One region of the Actinopolymorpha sp. B11F2 genome, then DNA from elsewhere that is predicted to be linked to it. Evidence: predicted binding sites of a transcription regulator. Region 1 holds the regulator's gene; the other holds the start of a gene.

Region 1 (5,571 bases):
GCCGCCGCGAGCCCCGCGCACGCCCGCGAAACCCTCGACCCGGCCGACCGGAGGGTCGAACGGATCATGCTGGAACTCCGCCTCGCAGCCGGCCTCGCCCTCGACGTCCTCGGACCAGAAGGCGTCGAGACCGCCCAGCGAGCGGCCGCTGACGACCTGCTGGAGGCCTCAGCTCTGGCCGCCGGTCGCGCCGTGCTCACCAGTCGAGGTCGCCTCCTTGCCGACGCGGTCGTACGCGATCTGCTGGGGTGGAGCACAGAGCCGGCCCGCACCTGACGACCGCACCTGACGACCGCCCCCGGCGACGTGCCCGGTTTCGGCGCGGTGATCACGAAGCAGCGTCCGCCGGACCGCCCACGGTCACGAAGTCGATGAGCTGCTCCACCGGACCCAACAGTGCCGGCTCGAGGTCGCGGTAGGTCCGGACACCTCCCAGGATCCGTCGCCAGGCCTGCGCGATGTCCGCCTGCTCGGCGTGCGGCCACCCCAGTGCCGCGCAGATCCCGTGCTTCCAGGGTGTCGCCCGCGGAATCCGTGGCCAGGCGTCGAGCCCCAGCCGCTCTGGGCGTACGGCCTGCCAGATGTCCACGAACGGATGCCCGACGACGAGCACGTACGCACCGAACGGCCCGGCCGCCACCTCCGCGGCGATCCGGCTCTCCTTGCTGCCAGGCACCAGGTGGTCGACGAGCACGCCGAGCCGCTGGTCGGCATCGGGCGCGAACTCGGTGACCACACTCGCGAGGTCGTCGACTCCTTCGAGGTACTCCACCGCGACGCCTTCGATCCGCAGGTCGTCGCCCCAGACCTTCTCGACCAACTCGGCGTCGTGGCGGCCCTCGACGTAGATCCGGCTCGCCCGGGCGACGCGGGCCCGCGCACCCGAGACCGCGATCGACCCTGACGCCGTGCGCCGTGGTCCACCCGCCGCCGAGGCTCCCGTGGCCGGCGGACGCAGAACGACCGGCCGCCCTTCCAGCAGGAACCCGGGCCCGTACGGATAGCTTCGCCGGGCGCCGAACCGGTCCTCGAGCACCACGAGTGTGCGTTCGATGCCGACGACCGCGCCGCAGAAGCCGGTCGTCGCGTCCTCGACCACCATGTCGGGCTCGACGGCGACGTCGACCGAGCGCCCGCGCTTCGGCGCCCGCCAGTCGCTCTCGAGAACGTCAGGTCCGTAACGGTCAGCGGGAGGTGAGGATCCGGCCATGGAGAGCGAGGGTAGCCGCCTCACACGAGCGGCAGTGTCCGCCGTCCGCGAGTGTCGCGCAGTTGTGTGTACCCCCGCCGGATCGCCTCGGCCAAAGCCTCCCGCGACCATGGCCACTCGGCTGCCTCCCACGCCCGCTCGATCGGCACCCGTTCCTCGACCAGGCGGCGGATCGTCCCGGCGACGCCCACGAGGTCGCCGCGCTGCTCCCCGACGTACGCATGGTCCACGACAGCGCCATGCCCGGGCACGACCGCTGTCCGCGTCGTCAACAGTCCCGCCACCACGTCGAGCGTCGCACCCCACTCGAGCGGGTACGAGTCGTCGCCGTACGACGGCGGGCCGGACTCCTCGACGAGATCTCCCACGTAGACCACGTCGGCGTCGGGAACCCGGACCACGACGTCGCCGTCGGTGTGGCCGCGTCCCGGATGCACGAGCTCCACCACCCGGTCGCCGAGATCGGCCATCGCGACCGACGCGAAGGTCCGTCCCGGCGGCACCACCTCCAGTGCGGCCATCTCCGTGGCCCATTCTGCGGACCGCGCCGAGAGCTCGGCACGCACGCCGTCGGCCCGCGCCTCGAGCCTCGCGGGCACGGACTCGTGGCCGTAGATCACCGCGTCGGCGAACCGGGCGTTGCCGAAGCAGTGATCGAAGTGCCAGTGGGTGTCGACCACCCAGCGCACCGGCGCGCGGGAGAGGCGACGCAGGTCAGCGCGCAACTCGTCGGCTTCGCCCAGGCTTGCCCGGGTGTCGACCACCAGGATGCCGTCGGCACCCACGACCGCCCCGATCGTGAGGTCGTACGACGGGTAGCGGCGGGCGAAGCAGCGCGGCCCGACCTCGGTCCATCCGTGCGTGTTCGTGTCCACGATCCACAGCCTCGCATCCGCTCAGGACGCACATTCGGGGCCTCTCCCCGTAGACTGGCACTCGGGTTCGGGGAGTGCCAGGCACATGCCGCTGCCCCACCCTCAGGTCAACCGTGACGCGAGGAGGTGCGGGCTCCATGCTCGACGAACGGAAGCTGGCCGTCCTCCGCGCCATCGTCGAGGACTACGTGCACACCGAGGAGCCGGTCGGTTCCAAGGCGCTTGTCGACCGGCACCACCTGGGCGTTTCCTCCGCGACGGTCCGCAACGACATGGCCGCGCTGGAGGACGAGGGCTACATCGCCCAGCCGCACACGAGCGCGGGCCGGATCCCGACGGACAAGGGCTACCGGCTGTTCGTCGACCGGCTGAGCACGATCAAGCCGATGTCTGGCGCGGAGCGCAGGGCGATCTCGACGTTCCTCGAGGGCGCGGTCGATCTGGACGATGTCGTCAACCGGACCGTACGCCTGCTCTCCCAGCTCACCCGCCAGGTCGCGGTCGTGCAGTACCCCACCTTGTCCCGGTCGACCGTCCGCCATGTCGAGTTGGTGCTGCTGTCCACCACCCGGCTGCTGATCGTGCTCATCACCAGCACGGGCCGGGTCGAGCAGCGTGTCGTCGACGTCGGCAAGGCCCCTGAAGACGCGCTGCTGGGCGATGTCCGGGCCCGCCTCAACGCTGCGGTCATGGGGGCGCGGCTCGCCGAGGTGCAGTCGCTCGTGGTCGACCTGCCTGAGGCGTTCGCGCCCGACGACCAGCCGATCGTCGCCAGCATCGTGTCGGCGTTCCTCGAGACCCTCGTCGAACGCCCGGAGGAACGCATCGCGGTCAGTGGCACCGCCAACCTCATCCCGCTCGGGCACGAGTTCCACTCCTCGATCCGGCCGGTACTCGAGGCGCTGGAGGAGCACGTCGTGCTGTTGCGGCTCCTCGGCGAGTCGACCGCTCCCTCCCGCCTCACGGTCCGGATCGGCCATGAGAACCCCTACGCTGAGCTGGCCGCGGCCTCCGTTGTCGCGACCGGCTATGGTCCTGGGGACGAGACACTCGCCCACCTGGGTGTCGTCGGACCCACCCGGATGGACTATCCGGGCACGATGGGTGCGGTCCGGGCGGTCGCCAGATATGTCAGTCAGATCCTCGCTGAGGAATAGCTTCTCAATGAGGCAGCGGGGTCTTAAGGAAGATGAGTCTCGAGGGAATGAGTCAGTGCAAGAGGCCACCCACAGCATGAGCCAGGACTATTACGAACTCCTCGGAGTCGGGCGCGACGCGTCCGCGGAGGAGATCAAGAAGGCCTACCGCCGGCTGGCGCGCACCCTGCACCCTGACGTCAACCCGGATCCGGAGACCCACGAGCGTTTCAAGGAGGTCACCCGCGCCTACGAGGTCCTGTCGGACCCGAAGAAGCGTGAGGTCTACGACCTGGGGGGCGATCCGCTCGGTGCGGCTGGACAAGGTGCGGGATTCGGGCAGGGTTTCTCGTTCACGGACATCATGGACGCGTTCTTCGGCGGCACGACCGCCCGCGGGCCGCGACCCCGGACCCGCCGTGGCCAGGACGCGCTCCTGCGCCTCTCGGTCGATCTGGCCGAGGCGGTGTACGGCGCCGTCAAGGAGGTCCAGGTCGACACGGCCGTCGTCTGCGGGAGCTGTTCGGGCAGGGGCGCCGCCCCAGGCACGACACCCACCAGCTGCTCGGTCTGCGAGGGTCGCGGCGAGATCAGCTCCGTCCAACGGTCCTTCCTCGGCCAGGTCATGACGAGCCGGCCGTGCCCCCGCTGCCAGGGGTTCGGCACGATCATCCCCAACCCGTGCCCTGAGTGCGCGGGGGAGGGCCGGGTGCTGTCCCGGCGTACCCTCGCCGTCCGGATCCCCGCCGGCGTCGACGACGGCACCCGGATCCAGCTGGCCGGCCAGGGTGAGGTGGGCCCCGGCGGCGGTCCCGCCGGCGACCTGTATGTCGAGATCCAGGTCGCCCCGCACGAGGTGTGGACCCGGCGCGCCGCCGACCTGCACTGCTCGGTGACGCTGCCCATGACGGCCGCGGCGCTCGGCACGACGATCTCGCTGGAGACGCTCGACAACGACACCGTCGAGGTCGACGTCAAGCCTGGCACGCAGTCCGGGCAGCGCCTGGTCGTCACCGGTCGAGGCGTACCTCATCTGTCCGGTTCGCATCGCGGTGACCTGGTCGTCCACGTCGTCGTGGAGACGCCGACGAAGCTCGACGCGGCACAGCGGGACCTGCTCACCGAGCTCGCCAGGCTAAGGGACGAGGAGAAGGCGACCGGCCAGTTCTCGTCCGAACGCCGAGGCGTCTTCTCGCGGATCCGGGACGCCTTCAACGACAGGGGTGTCTGAGCCGCCGTGGCACAACGATCATCCGACTGTGTGTTCTGCGGCATCGTCGCCGGCACGATCCCCTCGACCCAGGTCCGTGAGACGGACCGGACCCTCGCCTTCCGCGACGTGAGCCCCCAGGCACCCGTCCACGTTCTGGTCGTTCCCAAGGACCACTACGCCGACGTGGCCGAAGTCGTGGCTGCCGCTCCCCACCTGCTCCGGCTGCTGCTCGAGGAGTGTGTGGCGGTCGCCAGGGACGAAGGGATCGCCGACGACGGCTACCGGATCGCGCTCAACACCGGCGAGCAGGGTGGTCAGGCGGTCGCGCACTGCCACGCCCACGTTCTCGGGGGACGGCAGATGGCCGGTCAGCTGGGCTAGAAGAGCGCCCGTCGGCGGCGGGAGCCCGGGCCGTTGGCGGCGGGAGCCCGGGCCGTTGGCGGCGGAAGATCGCGTCGGATCGCCCCGGATCGGGAAAGTACGGAAGAAATACCCGTCCGCATCCGGTCCCGCGCGGGCTACCATGACTGTCGATTCACCGGCCAGGAGCCGGGTGTCAGCACGTTGGGACTACGGAGGAGAGGGCCGACCAAGGCCGCCCATGGGCAAGATCACCCCGTCACAGACCAAGATCGTCGTACCGTCGAGCATCTCCATGGTGAGCCTGCTCGGGCCGCGTGATGAGTTCCTCCGGGTCGCTGAGAAGGAGTTCGACGCCGAGATCCACGTCCGCGGCAACGAGATCACCGTGGTCGCGGAGCCTGATGAGCGGATCCTCGTCGAGCAGCTGTTCGACGAGCTGGTCGCCGTCGTCCGCTCCGGCCACGGCCTCACCTCCGACGCGGTCGAACGCAGCATCGCGATGCTCCGGGCCCGCGAGTCCGAACGCCCGGCCGACGTCCTGACGCTCAACATCCTGTCCAACCGCGGCAAGACGATCCGGCCGAAGACGCTCGGCCAGAAGCACTACGTCGACGCGATCGACGAGCACACCGTGGTGTTCTCGGTCGGTCCGGCCGGAACCGGCAAGACCTACCTCGCGATGGCGAAGGCGGTCCAGGCGCTACAGGCCAAGCAGGTCAACCGGATCATCCTCACCCGGCCGGCGGTCGAGGCGGGGGAGCGGCTCGGGTTCCT
Region 2 (5,571 bases), on a different contig from region 1:
TCCTTTACTGGAAGGTCGCTGGTGAGGACACCCTCGAACACCTGAAGTTGATGGGCGAGTCGCTGCAGGACAACGTCCTGCGCGTCGACGCCGCAGGGAAGACATACAGCGCCACCGAGGACGGCATCACCCAGGCTCTCACGCAACTCGAGGGCGCGCTCGACGACACCGGCATGCCAGGATTCTGAGGATAGTGGGCGCGAGATGACGACGAACGACACCGACAGCGACGTCACCAACGACACCGGCGCCAACGCAGACACTGGCACCTGGCGGCTCGACAACAACCAGGTGGACAAGATCCCCTTCGCCGGCCAGGGAGTGGGCATCTGGAAGTCCGGGGACAAGTTCCTCGACGACCCAGGCGCCAACTGGTCCGAGGTCGCCAGCATCGGCGGGTCGGTCGCGGGCATGGCGGGCAGCGTCATGGCGATCGGCGCCGACCCGCTGAACTGGCTGATCAGCCAGGGCCTCGGGTTCCTCATCGACTGGATTCAGCCGCTGCAGGACGCGATCGGCTATGTCACCGGCAACCCCGAGCGCATGGACGCGGACATGGCCAAGTGGGCCCGCGTCCAGAACGCCCTCGTGCCCCTCTCCGGCGAGGTTCGCGACGCCGCCAACGCCGGCCTGGTGACCTGGGAGGGTGAAGCCGCCAATGCCGCCAAGACCAAGCTCAACGACTTCGCCGACGGCGTGCTGGGCGTCGCCAACGACGTCAAGCTGATCCAGGCGATCATGGGTGTCGCCAAGATGCTCATGGAGCTCGCCTACAACTTCGTCCTCGGCCTGATCGCCGAGTTCGTCGAGTGGCTGATCATGGTCTGGATTCCGGCGCTGGCCTCTGCGCCGGTCACGTTCGGCGCCTCGACCGCAGCGGCCGGGACAGCGACGGCCGTCCGGGCGGCGTCGACCGGCAGCCGGGCGACAAGGTTCATCGCAAAGGTCAACCAGATCCTCTTCAAGCTCAAGAACATCCTCTACAAGCTCAGGCAGTCCGGCATGGAGAACGCCCTCCGGAAGTTCCAGAAGAGAGATGGCGGCCGGTACGCCGGCTACAAGAGCGCCGGCGACGTCGTCAGGGACTTCGCCACCGACGGGAACAGGGTCTTCAGCCCCTCGAGCCCCGGCAGCTGGGGCGGCATTGCGGGCGGGACCACCAAAGCTGGCGACAATGTCACCGACTGGGTGTTGAGCGACGACCGCCAGTCCGACGAGGACATCGAACGCAAGCTTGGTGGTGAATGACGTGAGCGCCGCTCCCGACGACGTTCTGACCACGTACCCGGGAACGCCTTACGACGTGCGGGCACCGAACTCCGATGACCAACTCCTGCTTCCGGCAGGTCATGGCGCCGTCGCGATCGAAGCCTGGTGCCCCCGCTCGGAACAGAACGCCGCTCTGCCGATCATCGGTGTCGACGGGAAGCCCGCGACGCATGGCTTCGGTCGTGCCCTCATCGTCGTTCCGGCGGGAGAACGGTTGATCGAGGTGCAGGAGGGTCGGCCGCGCCAAACCACACAGCTGACGATCGCTGAGGGCCAGGTCACCGAGTTCGAGTACTCCCCCGTCCTGAAACCGACCCGTGGTCGCCAAAAGGATGGCAAACGGTCGCCAGCGAGGACCCCTGGGCACGCCTTCCAGGCATGGATGTCCTTGGCGATCGGGGTCGTCTCGGTGGTCTGGATCGTCTTCTTCGTCGGCATCACGTGGTACGGAGGCGTACCGGCGGTGGGCGCACTCGGCGCACTCCTGGGTCTCTACGGGATGTGGGTCGGCTATTCGGGCTGGAAGGGCAGCCAACGACCCAAGCGGTCACAGAAGCGGAAGGGGACGCGATGACGCAGCCGCCGACCGAACCGACGCCGCCCGCGGTCCTCGTCGACCAGAAGCGCGGGTCGTCCTACCCTGACCTGCCGCAGGGGTGGGGCGCGGTCGAGGTCACGTTCGACTTCGACAGCCTGATCGCCGTGGAGGAGAACGGCACACTCATCGCGGAGAGTCCCAACTGGGGCACCTGGGTCGACCCGCCGACGCTCACCATCGACGGCAACGAACGCCGAGCCAGCTGGTCGGTCTGGGCGTACCCACTGCCCGCCGGGCCGCACACCGTGCGGTTCGGAACGCCTGGCTTCGCCGAGCGCAGGGTCGAGATCGCGGCCGGCCAGATCGCCCGGATCAAGTACCACGCCGATATTGCGTTCCACAAGGACAAGGCCGACGACATTCTCGGTGGTCCCGTCCGGGAGACGACCGCCACCGTGAAGGTTCGCGCCCTCAAGTCCCGCCCGGCGCGCTGAACCTCATCCAGTCAACGGAGAAGGGGCCCCTCCGCGCAGGAGAGGCCCCTTCTGTACTTCTCGCCGATCAGTGGCCGTGGCCGTGGCCCGCACCCGCGGGTGCCGGCTCAGGCTCCTCGGGCTTGTCGACGACGAGCGTCTCCGTGGTGAGGAGCATGGCCGCGATCGACGCCGCGTTCGCGAGCGCCGAGCGGGTCACCTTCACCGGGTCGATGACGCCCTGTGCGGTCAGGTCGCCGTATTCGCCGGTCGCGGCGTTGTAGCCCTTGCCCTTGCCCGCCTCGCGCACCTTCTCCACGACGACGTAGCCCTGGGCACCAGCGTTCTCGGCGATCCACCGCAGCGGCTCCAGCACCGCGGTGCGGACGAGATCGACACCGATCTTCTCGTCACCGTTGGCCGACACCTTGTCGAGAGCGACGGCCGCGTGGACGAGGGCGGCGCCACCGCCGGTGACGATGCCCTCCTCGATCGCGGCACGGGTCGCGGAGACCGCGTCCTCGATCCGGTGCTTCTTCTCCTTCAGCTCCACCTCGGTAGCGGCGCCGACCTTGATCACACAGACACCACCGGCGAGCTTGGCGAGCCGCTCCTGGAGCTTCTCGCGGTCCCAGTCGGAGTCGGTCTGGTCGATCTCGGCCTTGATCCGCGCGACCCGGGCCGCCACGTCGTCGGCGGAACCGCCGCCGTCGACGATCGTCGTGTCGTCCTTGGTGACGACGACCCGGCGGGCGGTACCCAGGACCTCGAGCCCCACCTGGTCGAGCTTGAGGCCGAGCTCGGGCGCCACCAGCTGGCCGCCGGTGAGCGTCGCGATGTCCTCGAGCATCGCCTTGCGGCGGTCACCGAATCCGGGCGCCTTGACGGCGACCGAGTTGAAGATGCCGCGGATCTTGTTGACGACGAGCGTCGCGAGCGCCTCACCCTCGACGTCCTCGGAGATGATCACCAGCGGCTTGCTCGCCTGGACGACCTTCTCCAGCAGCGGCAGGAGGTCGGCCATCGAGGAGATCTTGCCCTGGTTGATCAGGATGTACGGATCCTCGATGACAGCTTCCTGGCGCTCGGCGTCGGTCACGAAGTTCGGGGAGATGAACCCCTTGTCGAACTGCATGCCCTCGGTGAGCTCGAGCTCGGTGCCCAGAGTGTTGGACTCCTCGACGGTGATCACACCGTCCTTGCCCACCTTGTCGAACGCCTCGGCGATGAGCTGCCCGATCGTCTTGTCCTGGGCCGAGATCGCGGCCACGTGGGCCATCTCGTCCTTGGTGTCGACGGACTTGGCCTGCTCGAGGAGCTCGGTGTTGATCGCCTCGACGGCAGCGTCGATGCCCTTCTTGAGCGACATCGGGTTGGCGCCGGCGGCGACGGCCCGGAGGCCGACGTGGACCATCGCCTGCGCCAGCACCGTCGCCGTCGTGGTGCCGTCCCCGGCGATGTCGTTGGTCTTCGTCGCAACTTCCTTGACGAGCTGGGCGCCGAGGTTCTCGAACGGGTCCTCGAGCTCCACCTCACGGGCCACCGTGACGCCATCGTTGGTGATGGTCGGTGCGCCCCACTTCTTGTCGATGACGACGTTGCGGCCGCGTGGCCCAAGCGTCACCTTCACGGTGTTCGCGAGAGCGTCGACGCCGCGCTCCAGGGCGCGCCGCGCGTTCTCGTCGAACTCCAGGATCTTCGGCATGGGTATGTGTGTCCTTCCACGACACCGCCCCGGCGCCCCGGTATGTGGAGGCCGCCGGGGCGGTGTCAGTCGTCAGGTCATCGGTTGGTTGCTGGTATTGACTTCGGGGTCGACAGGTTGTGTTGCGACGACCCCACGCGCGTGAGTCCGCGACCTGGTGTCACTTGGTGACGACAGCGAGGACGTCACGAGCCGAGAGGATCAGGAGATCCTCGCCGCTGTACTTGACCTCGGTGCCGCCGTACTTGCTGAAGATCACCTTGTCGCCGACGCTGACGTCGAGCGGGATGCGCTTGCCGTTGTCGTCGATGCGACCAGGCCCGACCGCGAGGACTTCACCCTCCTGGGGCTTCTCCTTCGCGGTGTCGGGGATCACGAGTCCCGACGCCGTCGTCTCTTCGGCGTCCAGCGCCTTGACGACGATCCGGTCCTCGAGTGGCTTGATGGAGACCGACACTTGTTGACCTCCCCCTTCACGGGATGTCACGGGTGGCTGTGCTTTCACCTATGGCGCGACGTGTGGCGAGCCGTCGTCGCGGGTGCCGGCCGCCTCGTCGCGGGCTTGTTGGTTGGCACCCTAAGGTCGAGAGTGCCAACTCAGAATCTAGGCGGTCTCTTAGCACTCGGTCAACCCGAGTGCCAGATGGCGTGGCGTGTCGCGTCCCGGATCGCGGAAGGAGTGTCCTCGTGGATCTCCAGACGTTCCGGGACCTGCTCACGCCAGCCGGCCGTGATCTCCTCGCGGAAGCGTGCACGGCGTACGAGGAACACACAGCGATCGCACTAGGGACCCGGCTGCGGCGCCGCCATCCCCCCGACCTGGTGGCGGCGGCGATGACGCAGGCCGCGCTTCGACGGCGTGCCCATGCCAAGTGGGGCGAGGATGCGGGCAGGATGTTCTTCACCCGGGACGGCCTGGAGCAGGCGACGACCGGCGCGGTGGCGGCGTACCGGGCCGGGCGCATTGTCGATGCCGACTGCCGCCTGGACCCTCCGGAGACGATCGCTCCGGAAACGACAGGGCCAGGCCCTGAGTCGTCCCCGGAACGTGGTGCCCGGATCGTCGACCTCTGCTGCGGCATCGGCGGGGACCTGATCGCCCTCGCCCGGGCCGGCGTCCAGGTCACCGGCGTCGACACGGACCCGCTGACAGTGGCCATCGCCCGCGCCAACCTCGCCGAGCTGGACCTGGCCGGGCACGCGTCGGTCGAGCAGGCGGATGCGCGCGAGGTGGACCGTGCGGCGTACTCCGCAGCCGTGGCGGACCCGGCCCGGCGCTCTCTTCGCGGGCGGATCTTCGACCCTGCGGGCTATTCGCCGCCGTGGTCGTTCGTCGAGGAACTGCTGCGGGGCGACGCCTGCGTGAAAACCGCGCCGATCATCCCGCACCGGCTGATCCCGGCCGGCGTCGAAGCGGAGTGGATCAGCGTCGGCGGTGAGGTGAAGGAGGCCGCCCTGTGGGCAGGGCGGCTGCGGACCGGGGACGGCGACCGCCGCCGTGCGACCGTCCTCCCGGCGGGCGGAGTGCCGGCGGGTGAGGCCGGCGAGTGGGCGGGGCAGACAGGCGGGTGGGCCGACCGGGTGAC

The links. The regulator HrcA, encoded in region 1, represses chaperone genes, less so after heat shock. The targets are predictions, from matches to a motif close to TTGGCACTCGNNNNNNNCGAGTGCCAA.
Region 2: a site for HrcA is predicted at 4,602-4,628, ahead of groES (co-chaperone GroES). Genes of this name have one in related genera too.

The regions. Positions count from the first base shown of each region.
Region 1 covers NZ_JBEFTX010000005.1:78,360-83,930, reverse strand. Annotated here, with positions in the region: gene hemW (radical SAM family heme chaperone HemW) at 1-276, shown strand, start outside; gene ABN034_RS11285 (DUF3097 domain-containing protein) at 329-1,210, opposite strand; gene ABN034_RS11280 (MBL fold metallo-hydrolase) at 1,231-2,085, opposite strand; gene hrcA (heat-inducible transcriptional repressor HrcA) at 2,223-3,242, shown strand; gene dnaJ (molecular chaperone DnaJ) at 3,319-4,452, shown strand; gene ABN034_RS11265 (histidine triad nucleotide-binding protein) at 4,459-4,815, shown strand; gene ABN034_RS11260 (PhoH family protein) at 5,036-5,571, shown strand, end outside.
Region 2 covers NZ_JBEFTX010000009.1:127,687-133,257, forward strand. Annotated here, with positions in the region: gene ABN034_RS17820 (hypothetical protein) at 1-188, shown strand, start outside; gene ABN034_RS17825 (hypothetical protein) at 205-1,248, shown strand; gene ABN034_RS17830 (hypothetical protein) at 1,250-1,843, shown strand; gene ABN034_RS17835 (hypothetical protein) at 1,840-2,301, shown strand; gene groL (chaperonin GroEL) at 2,369-3,985, opposite strand; gene groES (co-chaperone GroES) at 4,146-4,442, opposite strand; gene ABN034_RS17850 (class I SAM-dependent methyltransferase) at 4,673-5,571, shown strand, end outside.